Candidatus Chlorohelix allophototropha: one gene and its partner. The protein of the gene in region 1 interacts with the protein of each later gene in a pairwise test. Links are inferred from orthologs where the notes say so. Each region holds a gene or a part of one and is shown on either strand. Other genes may lie near its edges.

The links.
Region 2: the proteins of leuS (region 1) and ligA interact in binary tests that used the Escherichia coli proteins (3 or more experiments, as listed by UniProt). The link is inferred for Candidatus Chlorohelix allophototropha from one-to-one orthologs.

The regions. Positions count from the first base shown.
Region 1 is NZ_CP128399.1:254,726-260,763, reverse strand. Bases 1,647-4,780 are described here. They hold leuS (leucine--tRNA ligase), read right to left. Parts: upstream 4,402-4,780; coding sequence 1,891-4,401; downstream 1,647-1,890. Other genes in these bases: OZ401_RS01155 (GNAT family N-acetyltransferase), read right to left, coding at 4,405-4,780; OZ401_RS01165 (GNAT family N-acetyltransferase), read left to right, coding at 1,647-1,802. Outside these bases: OZ401_RS01170 (glycosyltransferase family 39 protein), read left to right, coding at 1-1,071; more of OZ401_RS01165, read left to right, coding at 1,107-1,646; more of OZ401_RS01155, read right to left, coding at 4,781-4,992; OZ401_RS01145 (arsinothricin resistance N-acetyltransferase ArsN1 family A), read right to left, coding at 5,489-5,980.
Region 2 is NZ_CP128399.1:87,172-92,975, forward strand. The notes cover bases 1,247-4,146. They hold ligA (NAD-dependent DNA ligase LigA), read left to right. Parts: upstream 1,247-1,625; coding sequence 1,626-3,668; downstream 3,669-4,146. Other genes in these bases: dnaN (DNA polymerase III subunit beta), read left to right, coding at 1,247-1,548; OZ401_RS00415 (hypothetical protein), read left to right, coding at 3,769-3,996. In the rest of the region: OZ401_RS00400 (tetratricopeptide repeat protein), read right to left, coding at 1-180; more of dnaN, read left to right, coding at 394-1,246; OZ401_RS00420 (DUF4349 domain-containing protein), read left to right, coding at 4,214-5,179; OZ401_RS00425 (ParA family protein), read left to right, coding at 5,390-5,804. UniProt on the Escherichia coli protein: DNA ligase that catalyzes the formation of phosphodiester linkages between 5'-phosphoryl and 3'-hydroxyl groups in double-stranded DNA using NAD as a coenzyme and as the energy source for the reaction.

The DNA of each region.
Region 1 (6,038 bases):
AGTGTCAGTGCACTGGCTATTATTTATAATTTCACCGGAGCTTTTTACCTAGCGGCTCTTTACCTCTATCCGCTATTTCGTGCCAGATTATATTGGGAAAAAGGAATCCTGTTGCGAATGTGGGGCGCAGGGGCAGGGGCAGGGGTAGTAGCCGGATTTGCCCTATTCCCCAAACTTACCAGTCGGTTAGACGCAATTAAGAATAATTTCTGGATACCAGAGCCTGAGCCACTAATAATACTGCGTACCTTTTTTACTTTTATCTTCGGCGCTGCACCAGCCGATTTATTTATATTGGCTTTCGCGCTTGCTTTCGTATTGCTGGCAATAACTCTCGTTATGGCGATTCCGGCGTGGTGGCGAGAAAGGCGCGATTCCGGGCTGGCACGCACTCTGTGGTTGCTGTTTGCACCGCTTGGGTTGGTAATTCTGGTTTCGCTGGCATTTCAATCGCTCTATTTGGATAAAGCGCTTATCGCCTGCTCGCCGTTTTATTACCTATTACTGGGCTGGGCAATTTTTAAACCGGGTACACAAAAGTGGGGTGGCGCAATTTTAGTGGGTATTCCGTTGGTAATTGCGCTGTTATGGAGTTCCCTCTATCTGCCTGATATTTACAACGGCAAACTGCAACCGTTATATATCGCCCGTTATAATGTTAATCAGATTAACACTTACCTTGCACAGCAACCTGCCGAGGCGGTTGTAACTGCCACCGATATTGCGTGGCTGCCACTGGTTTACTACGGGGCGCAAGCGTTGCCGCCCAAATATTCCCTCTCGGATTACCCTACCCCCAATATTTTTCCGTTGTTAGTAGAAAAATTACATTCCGAAACTATTGCCAGCGCAGATGTAGGTAAACGCTTCAAGCGTTTTTGGGTACTTTTTGAACTATATCAGGGCGATAACCCGCTAGCCGAACCGCGACCGTTGCCGATTGGGTTAGATATACCTTGGGCACATAGCAAAGACTGGCAGGTAAGCTTAATGGCAGACTTCGACCGCAAATATACCCGGGTGCAAGCGGTTGAGCTAGACCGAGTTTTGCTGGTATTATATCAACAGTAAATCCGATTCTGAGCGAAGAGGTAATAGAGAAAGCTATGACCGATTCAACACCCCTGCAAAGGCTTGCTATTGAGCCTGAAGGTATTCTGCTAGATACCTTAAGCTTGACAACTCCGAACGAGGTATTCTACTTCCGGCGGCGTGTACCCGCTTCTTTTATCGAAAAAATGAGCTTGAGCGAAGGCTTGGGTATATTCTTTCGCTATGACCTAGAACGCCAGAAAGCCAATCTGATAAAAATTGCGGGGATGGAGCTTGGCAACGTGGTGCTGGTGCATACTGCAAAAGGTGAAATTGCTGGGTATATCTGTATGCACCCTATAGACGAATACGATCGCTGGTATGGGCTGAATGAAGTGGATATGTCGCCCAACGTGTACGAGTTCGGCGCAATCGAGGTTAGCCGGGAGTGGCGTGGCGTGGGTTTGAGTTATCGTCTTATGCGGGCTGCTTTCGAAGGTGAGGAATGGTTGCGCGACAAAATCGTCACCTCTTACGAGTTCGCATGGCATTGGGATAGCGAAGCAGTGGGCTTGAATCGCTTTGTATATCGCAAAATGCTCAAACGTGTCATCGAATCGGGGGGTTTCGATCAATACGATACAGACGAACCGAATGTCATTATGGACGCTGCCAATATGTTCATGGTACGTATCGGCGACAAGGTGAGCAGCGAGGTTCAGCAAAAATTCTTCTCGCTACTCCAGCGCAATAATCCTTGGGGGTTGTAACTCTTTCAATAAACTGGCTACAACGCCTCTTTGATTTGCAATAAAAAAGAGCGAAGCATCACACTCCGCCCTTCCGTTTTTCTTCTGGTTACAGCACTATATTTACCAGTTTGCCCGGCACGTAGATGATTTTCTTCGGGGTAGCGCCAGAGATGGCTGCCGCGATTTTCGGCGCACTCAGCACCGTCTCTTTAACCTCATCCTCGCCCATATCGGCGGGAATATCAATACGTTCGCGCAACTTACCGTTGATTTGCACCACCAACGTCACCAAGTCATCGGCTGCCAATGCTGCATCGTAGATGGGCAGAGTCTCGATATGAATACTGGTTTCGTGTCCGGTAATTTGCCACAACTCTTCGGTGATATGCGGACTCAATGGAGCCAACAACACCAGCATTGTATTTAACGCCTCACGCCAAGCGGCGCTGGCTTGAACGGCGGGAGTATCCTGCGCCATCTTTATCAAGCCGTTGTTATATTCCATCAAGCCGGACAAGGCAGTGTTAAACTGCCACGACTCCAAATCTTGCAGCACGCGCCGAATCGTCTTGTGTTGCAAACGGCGCACATCCGCTTCGATTTTAGAATCAACGCTACCGCCCTTGTCGAACGCCACCGTATCTGTCACCAGCGCCCATACACGGCTTAGGAAGCGGTAGATTCCCCCAATCTGCATCTCAGTAGTGTCTGTCCAGTTACCGCCCTTATCAAAGGGTCCTAGGAACATCAGGAAGGCACGCACCGCATCCGCCCCGTACTGATTAACCAGCACATCTGGCGCAACCACGTTCCCTTTCGATTTGCTCATCTTCTTACTGTCGCGCAAGATTGTACCTTGATGGAACAGGCGTGTGAAAGGTTCTTCAAAGCTCAGGTAGCCCATATCGTGCAGCGCCATCGTAAAGAAACGTGCGTACAACAGGTGCATAGTGGCGTGTTCCGCCCCGCCGGTGTACTGATCAACCGGCATCCACTTTTTAATCAGGTTCGGCTCAAACGCGCCCCCTTCAAAAATCGGGCTACAATAGCGCAGGAAGTACCAAGAGCTACACATGAAAGTGTCCATCGTGTCAGTTTCGCGCCGCGCCGGACCACCGCATTTAGGGCAGGTGGTGTTCACAAACTCAGGGATGTACTTCAAAGGTGACTCCCCGGTGGGCTTAAATTCCACTTCCTCCGGCAGCAATACCGGCAACTGTTCTTCCGGCACAGGCTGGATACCATCAGTGTCGCAATAGACCATCGGGATAGGCGCACCCCAATATCGCTGGCGGCTGATTAACCAGTCACGCACGCGATAATTGACTTCTGCCTTGCCCCAACCCTCATGCTCGATATGGTCAATAAACTGCTTGACGGTTTCCTGATTATCCGGCAAACCGTTGAACGACCCGCTGTTTACCACATGCCCTTCATGTACCAACGCTTCGCTCATCGAATCTTCGCTCAACTCGCGATCGTCCGGCATATAAACCAAGCGAATAGGTAGATTAAATTTGCGGGCAAACTCAAAGTCACGCTGATCGTGAGCAGGAACCGCCATAATTGCGCCTGTACCGTAACCCATCAGCACATAATCCGAAATCCAAATCGGCACTTTCTCACCCGTGAAAGGACTGATTACGTAACTGCCGATAAACACGCCCGATTTCTCGCGATCGGTGCTTTGCCGCTCAATGTCAGTTTCACCACGTGCTTTCTCGATGTAAGCGTTTACCTCAGTTTGCTTGTCGGGTGTAGTCAGCTTTTCTACCAACGGGTGTTCCGGCGCTAACACAAAGAAGGTGATACCGTACACCGTATCGGGACGAGTGGTAAATATCGGCAAATCGTATTCCTGACCATCCCATCCGGTAGCCTTGAAATTGACACGCGCTCCTTCGCTGCGTCCAATCCAGTTGCGCTGCATCAGCATGGTTTTTTCGGGCCAGCTAACGTCCTTATATTCCAGCAAACGGTCGGCGTAAGCGGTGATACGGAAGAACCATTGCTCCAAATCGCGCTTGTACACCAGCGTACTACAACGCTCACAAGTGCCGTCAGCCAACACCTGTTCGTTCGCCAATACCGTCTGGCAACTCGGACACCAGTTAACTGGCGCTTTGGCGCGATACGCCAAGCCCTTCTCGTACAGCTTTAGGAAGAACCACTCAGTCCATTTGTAATAATCCGGGTTACAGGTAATGACTTCGCGCTGCCAATCCCAAATACCGCCCATCGTTTTCAATTGTGAGCGCATTTTGGCAATATTGGACAAAGTCCATTTGCGCGCATGTACTCCACGCTTTATAGCGGCATTCTCGGCAGGCAAACCGAAAGCATCGAAGCCCAGCGGTTGCATCACATTGTAGCCCTTCATCCGCATCAGACGACCGAACACATCTACCCCGGTGTAGTTGTACCAATGCCCGATATGCAAATCACCGCTAGGATAAGGAAACATCACCAAGTTATAGAATTTAGGGCGGGAATCATCATCAGGGGCGTGATTTGCGCCCGCTTCTTCCCATATTTTTTGCCATTTCGATTCTATATCTGCCGGACGATATACCGGCTTTTCCGCCCTGTTTACTTCAGGTTTTATTTGAGTATCCATAATCTATCTCCGTGAATTCAATTCCAGCATATATTCTTTTACCTCCAACGCTTGCACTATACCGTGCGTTTCGGGGAGGTTGATAGCATAATCGCGATAAAACTGGAAGCCCCGCTGCTGATAGAAGGCAATGGCAGGCTGGTTTTGTGCTGCCACCGTCAACCACAGTCGGGGCGGTCTAAGACCGGATTCAGGGTCAAGACCGCGCAGTATTGCCAGCATTTCATTCAAAAGAGCAGTACCAATGCCGTGCCCCTGCCACTCTGGAAGGAAATAGAGGCGGGTTATTTCGGCATCAGGGTTATAGCCGGGGCGCAACATTACTTCGCAAAAGCCAACCACACCCGAACTTGTGGATTCTGCCACCAAGAACCAGTTATCCTTCCCAGCGCGATTCAAAAAATGTCTCAAAGCCTGATCGGAGTAACTGCGCTTGATAAATATAGCGCGAGTTTCAGGCGGAATTATTTCCGAATAAGTAGCATCCCAGCTTATACGCGCCACATCTCGAACCGCAAGAATATCTGCCTCTGTGGCGTACCGGATGGTGTAATTTATCAAATCTTGTTTTTGTTCGTAATATGTAATCATAATTATAAAAGCAAAAAACGCCCCGTTCCCATAAGCCAGCCTTGACTGCTTAGGGACGAAAGGCGTTTGACCTTGCGCGGTACCACCCTACTTGATAGAGCCTACCCTTTAATAAAAAGATGGAGATGAGGGGGCTCGAACCCCTGACCCCAACACTGCCAGTGTTGTGCTCTCCCAACTGAGCTACATCCCCATGCAAACGTAGAAGGCGCTATCCGCTTGATTCGGCTATAACGGGCTTTCCCGGCGACGGCTACCTGTGTGGTTTACCGCTGCAACTCCCGGACGAGTTCAGCCTTTGCTTGTTTCCTTCCCACCCTCGGAAACTCTCTGTGGTGCGGTGGCTTACTACTTCCGTTCGCAGTTATTAACCTTATTGCGACGGCTTCCCGGCGCATCTAAAATATTATCACAAGCGCATTATTTTTGCAAGCGCAAAATCTGGTTTTTGGCTGAAAGTATAACCCTATGCTTATGATTATGTGAAGTTACTCCGTCAAAGATTTGCCTCAATCAAGCGTTCTACAATCACCACATCACGCCACACACCCTCCAATTTGGCATGTTTTTCGTAAATGCCAACCTCTCTAAACCCTATCGAACGCAATAAGCTAAGGCTGGCATTATTCTCTACAAAAACCCGCGAAACCAATTTCCAGAATCCAGCTTTTGCCGCCTCATATATAAGAGCCTCCAACACCAGTTTACCCGCACCACGTCCCCGTGCTTCACGCGCTACATAAACCGAAAATTCGGCGATACCGGCATAACATTCCCGATTCTTCCGGTAATCTGAGGTAGAAGCGAAACCGATTACTTTTCCAGCCTCTTCTATCACCACGATTGGATGTTGCGCATCAAACCAGCTCAATATATCTTCGGAAGAGCGTGAGCGTGTTTCAAAGGTAGCAATACGATCATCTATACCCTGATTGTAAATCTCGGTGATAGCGTGGGAGTCATTGAGTTGGGCTGCTCTTATTTGCACTGTTACCTCTCCTAGTGCTAAATGTACTTAAAGATAGTTTTGGTCAGTATTGTAGCAA
Region 2 (5,804 bases), 170 kb from region 1 along the record:
TCGCGCTACTTGCAAGGGTTCTTTCTCTTCGGTAGCGATTTCCAGTGTCTTTTTGAATATTGCCAAAGCTTCCCCGCAGTGTAGGATTGCCTGTTGCGGTGTAAGCGAAACCGTCGCTTCGTCTAATAGACGATACCCTTCGTTTAGCAATTTATCGAATTCAGAGACATTTTTTCCCAATTATGCTACCCTCGCGCTTGTTTTGGCGCATTCCAAGTTTAGCTTATTCGTTAGCGCGTTGCAATCGGCTGAAATAAATTTTTTGTCCAGATATTTCCACAAACTGTGGAAAAATATTTTCATTTGCTGGGATTGTGTTATAATTTAGCCCAAATATATCTTCTAAAATACCGTAATACTCTGAAAACTAGGTCGAAAAGGAGCAAACCAAGTATGAAGGTTAGTTGCCTGCAAGAACAACTCAGCAAGGGCTTGTCGGTAGTCGGGCGTGCCGTTTCCACCAAGACTACATTACCGGTTTTAAATCATATTCTGATTGCTACCGAAACTACCGATGATGGCGGGCGGTTAAAGTTGGCTGCGACTAATCTTGAAATCAGTATAACCTACTGGGTGTCGGCGCGTGTGGATGAACCGGGCGAAATCACTATACCGGCGCGCCTTCTTTCTGATTTTGTTTCCAGCCTCGGCAATGAACAAGTACATATGAGCCTTGATGAACAAACCCTTTCGCTCAATGTACGTAGCGCTCGTTATGAAGCCAATATAAAGGGTATTCCCGCCGAAGATTTCCCAACCCTACCAAATGTAACCAATCCCGGCAATAGCGCCGAAATCGCTTCTAATGTTTTCCGGGAGGCTGTGAGTCAGGTGGCTTTTGCTGCCAGCACCGATGAAACTCGCCCGGTATTGACCGGACTTTATGCCAGTTTTAACGGTGATAAAGTCACTATGGCGGCAGCGGATAGTTTCAGACTTGCGGTTAAAGAAGCTTCTTTGCTATCTTCGGTAAGCAATAATTTCAGTATAATTCTGCCTGCTCGCGCTATGTTAGAGCTTTCCCGTATTGTTAGTGACGATGATTCGCCGATCGAAATCAGCGTTACTGCCAATAGGAGTCAGGCTTTGTTCAAAGCGCAAGGGATTGATTTTACCAGCAGCTTGATTGAAGGGAGTTTCCCCAATTTCCAGCATATCATCCCCAAACGGTTTGATACCCGCACCTTGATTAGTACCGCCGATTTGCTCAAAGCCGTTAAGGTATCCAGCTTGTTTGCGCGGGATAGCGGCGGCAATATAATTCGGATGGCGGTTACTCCGGGCGAGGATATAACTCCCGGTAGCGTTATGCTGACGGCTAATGCGGCTGAAGTGGGCGATAACCGCAACGAGCTTGAAGCGACGGTAGAGGGACAGCCCGCCCAGATCGCTTTTAACGCCAAATATTTAACCGATGTTCTAGGAGCGATAAACACCGCGCAGGTTGCCATCGAACTCCAATCTCCTAGTAATCCGGGCGTTATCAAACCGGTAGGCAAAGAGGATTACACCCACGTAATTATGCCGATGCACCTCGCCAATCGCTAGAAATTTGCAGATATTTTCAAAGAAATAGAAAATGGTTAAGGGCGCTGTGATGCGCCCTAATTTTACGGCAACGAAAGATGAACCATACTCCAGAAAATGAAGATGCGTTATCGCGGCGGGTCGCTGAGCTAATACATCGGCTTGAATATCACAATTACCGTTACTACATACTAGATGACCCAATTATTAGCGATGTCGAATATGACGCTTTATATCGCGAACTAAAGCAAATAGAGGAATCTCACCCCGAACTGATTTCAGATGATTCGCCTACTCGCCGGGTGGGCGTTTCTACCGCTCAGACCGATTTTGCTAAAGTGCGCCACCCTTACCCCATGTTGAGCTTGAGTAATGTGTTTAGCATGGAAGATTTGGTGCGTTGGGATACTGCCGCTCGCAAATTCTTTCCCGGCAAGGTTGACTTTGAATATGTAGTAGAACCTAAAATTGACGGACTTTCGGTTGCGCTTACCTATGAGGATGGCGTGTTGGTGCGTGGCGCAACGCGGGGTGATGGCACTATTGGCGAAGATATTACACTGAATATCAAGACCATTAAGAGCGTGCCGCTCAAGTTGCGTCAATTAGAGGGTAAGCCTGTTCCCCGCCGCATTGAAGTTAGGGGCGAGGTTTATCTGGCTATAAAAGATTTTGAAACACTGAATCGTGAATTGGCAGAAAAGGGGGAGAAGCTTTTTGCCAACCCTCGCAACAGCGCTGCCGGTTCTTTACGCCAAAAAGACCCTGCCATTTCAGCTTCGCGACCGCTTAGTATCTTTCTATATAACCTCGGTTATATAGAAGATGGCTTGGAAATTCAAACCCAGACTCAAGCGCTCGAATATTTTCGGGAACTTGGCTTTCGCACCGCCAAAGATATTAAGCTATGCCGAACTCTTGAAGAAGTGGAAAACTGCGTCAGAGATTGGCTGGCACGCCGCGACTCGCTCGATTTTGAGATTGACGGCGCAGTGATTAAGCTTAACGATTTCAAGACTCAGGAATTGTTGGGCTATGTAGGGCGCGACCCGCGTTGGGCTACCGCTTATAAATTTCCGGCGCGAGAAGCTACTACCGTTTTGAAAGCTATTACCATATCGGTACGGCGCACGGGTAGTATCACCCCAAAAGCAGTACTTGAGCCGGTGCAAATCGGCGGTACTACTGTACAAAACGCTACCCTCTTTAATGAGGATGAGATTCGCCGCTTGCATTTGAAAATCGGCGATACGGTATTGGTTAAGCGCGCCGGAGATGTGATTCCCAACATTGTGAAGGTTCTCGATGAGCGGCGCACAGGCAATGAAACCGACTTCGAGATGCCCAAAAATTGCCCCAGTTGTGGCTTCCCAACCCGCCGTGACCCTGAATACGCGGTTTTATATTGTACCAACAACTCGTTTGATTGCCCTGACCGCATCCGTGACTGGATTAATCATTTTACCCAGACGATGGGTATGGAAGGGTTGGGCGTAAAAATAACCAACCGTTTCTATGATGAAGGCTTTATCCGCGACTTTGCCGATATTTACAGCCTTAAAAAAGAACAGTTGACCTCCCTTGAGCGTTTTGGCGAAAGACTTGCCGATAAGTTGTTGGCACAAATTGAGGAAAGCAAACAACGCCCGCTCTCGCAACTGCTGGCAGCTTTGGGAATTGAGGGTATCGGGCAGAAAGCGGCTGAAATGCTGGCACAGCACTTTAAGAGCCTTGCGCGTCTAAGGGCTGCTACCATAGATGAAATTGCCGAGATAAAAGGGATGGGTAAGGTTGCGGCACAGAGTATCGTTGATTTTTTTGCCAATGCTCGCAACGTTGCGTTGGTGGATAAATTGCTAGCTTTCGGGGTGCGTACTAGCGACCCGGAAGATAGCGATGAGAAAAGCAGCAAACCCTTTTCCGGTATGACCTTTGTTTTGACCGGAAAATTGCTAAACTATACTCGGCAATCGGCTGAGGAGTTGCTCAAGCGCAAAGGCGCTACCGTGGGCAGTTCGGTCAGCAAAAATACAACCTATGTGGTTGCGGGTGAGGATTCTGGAAGTAAACTCGCAAAAGCTCAGGCGCTCGGAATCAAAATTCTATCTGAGCAAGAATTTGAAAAATTGGTCAAGGATTAGGCAGTAGTAGGAAAGCGAATTTGGAGAAGCTTTGCAGTTAATTGTTTTGATTATTTGAATTCAGCTTATTCTGAACATTGTATTATATCTTGGAGAAAAAATGGCATATAGCGAACCTATAAAATCTGATAGCCCTGTGGTAAAGGTGCGGCAAATTGCCCGTCTTGCCCAATTGATTCTGGATTTACGGAATGAATACGAACAACGCTCGCGCCCCGATACTCTTCGCCAACTCAAGCAGCGCGCTGCCGAATTGAATGCGCTGGCGCAAGAACTTGAAGGCGAAACGCCCCAACCTTCCGAGAATCAGGAAAAAGGCTCAAAATAACTTTCTGCTAGCATCTTATCAATTTACCGGCTGTTTCCTCCCCGGTGTTTTCTGCTACGTTTAAACAGTTTATCCGGTATTCAAATTCTCCGATTTTTTGAAAATTGGCGTAATTCGCGTAATTTTTTTGTATAGCCTGCGTTTTATTAAGTAGAAACCTACTGATAGTGTTGGTATGAAGAGTTCGCAACAAATTAGTAAACGCAGGAGTAATCAAATGAAATCCTCAAGCTTTTTTTCTTCACATCGTCGTCTGTTTCTTTTCGGCTCAATCGCGCTGCTTGTGCTGCTGGTTGGTTCAGTGGCAATAGGTATAATGGCAAGCCCCAGAGTAGGAAATGTTTTTGATGAGGTTTCGAGCGGAATTGGCTATGCGCCGCAACCCACCGCTGCTGCCGCCGGTTCTGCCGCTAAAGCGCCCGCACAGGATTATGCTAGCGGCTCAACCTCTACAAGTTCTGGCAGCTATAATATAGGGACAAGCACGGACAAGATGATAATCCGCAATGCTACCTTAAATGTGACCGTAGAAAATATGGAAAAGACGCTGGCTGATATTCGGGCGCTGGTGGCGCAGCAACAAGGTACGATATTTAGTAGCAATACTACTGTCCGCAATGAACAAACATATGCCACTTTGGTGTTGCAGATTCCATCCGGCGCGTTTGATGAAACAATGACCCGCCTACGCGCTCTGGCTTATAAAGTGGATAGCGAAAATACTACCAGCCAGGATGTCACCGAAGAATATGTTGATTTGGACTCGCAAATGCGTAACCTTAAAGCAACCGAAGCTCAGTTGTTAGACTTGCTGAAAAAGGCTACTAACGTGAATGAAACGCTGACGGTTCAACGCGAATTAACCAACGTTCGCGGCGAAATCGAGCGTCGGCAAGGCAGAATGAACTATTTGCAGAAAAAGAGCGATTATTCGCTGGTAACTCTCAATATTTCGCCTAAAGGCGCACCCTCTACATTGAAAGTGGGCAATAACTGGGACTTCGGCTTAATCTTGTCGGATGCGTGGGAAGGTTCTCTGCGTGGTTTGCAGGGACTGGCAACCGTAACCGTAACCCTCGCGGTATATGGCATTTGGCTTGTGCCTTTGCTAGTACTGGGCTTCTACTTCGGCAGGAAATTCTACCGTCGCTTCCGCTCACTCGCTTCGCAGCAAACTAATTAAATCGAGTAAGGCTGGACTGAGTATAAATAAAATTCTTAGCCCAGCCTTAATCTTTTACTAATAAAGCTATTTATCCACAATTGACTCTCGTTTTCCACAAAATATCCCCATTTATCCACATTATGGAAAGCAGATTGCGGCTTAGGCTTAAAGCTGTTAAAATTAACCTACTTTAATAGGATAATTTAATTTATAAAGAAGCTTCAGGTTTTGAAGAGCAAAATTATCGCAATTGCGAATCAGAAAGGTGGTGTGGGTAAAACCACTACCGCCGTAAGTCTTAGTGCGGGTTTGGCTGCCGAAGGCTACCGTATATTGCTGGTAGATAGTGACCCACAGGGGAATGCTACCGGTAGTCTTGGTATTAACAAGCGCGAGTTGGAAGTATCGCTTTACGAGGTGCTGGTGGGCGAAAGTACCGCTACTCAAGCAATACTGGCTTCTGGTAGGGAAAGGCTGGAACTGTTACCCGCTTCGGTAGAATTGGCGGGCGCAGAGGTAGAGCTTACCAGTTTGACCGATGATGAGCGTGCCTTTCGTTTGAAAATGGCGTTGGAGCCTGTACGTTCTCGCTTTGACTATATCCTGATCGATTGCCCGCCTTCGCTAGGTCAAATAACTGTGA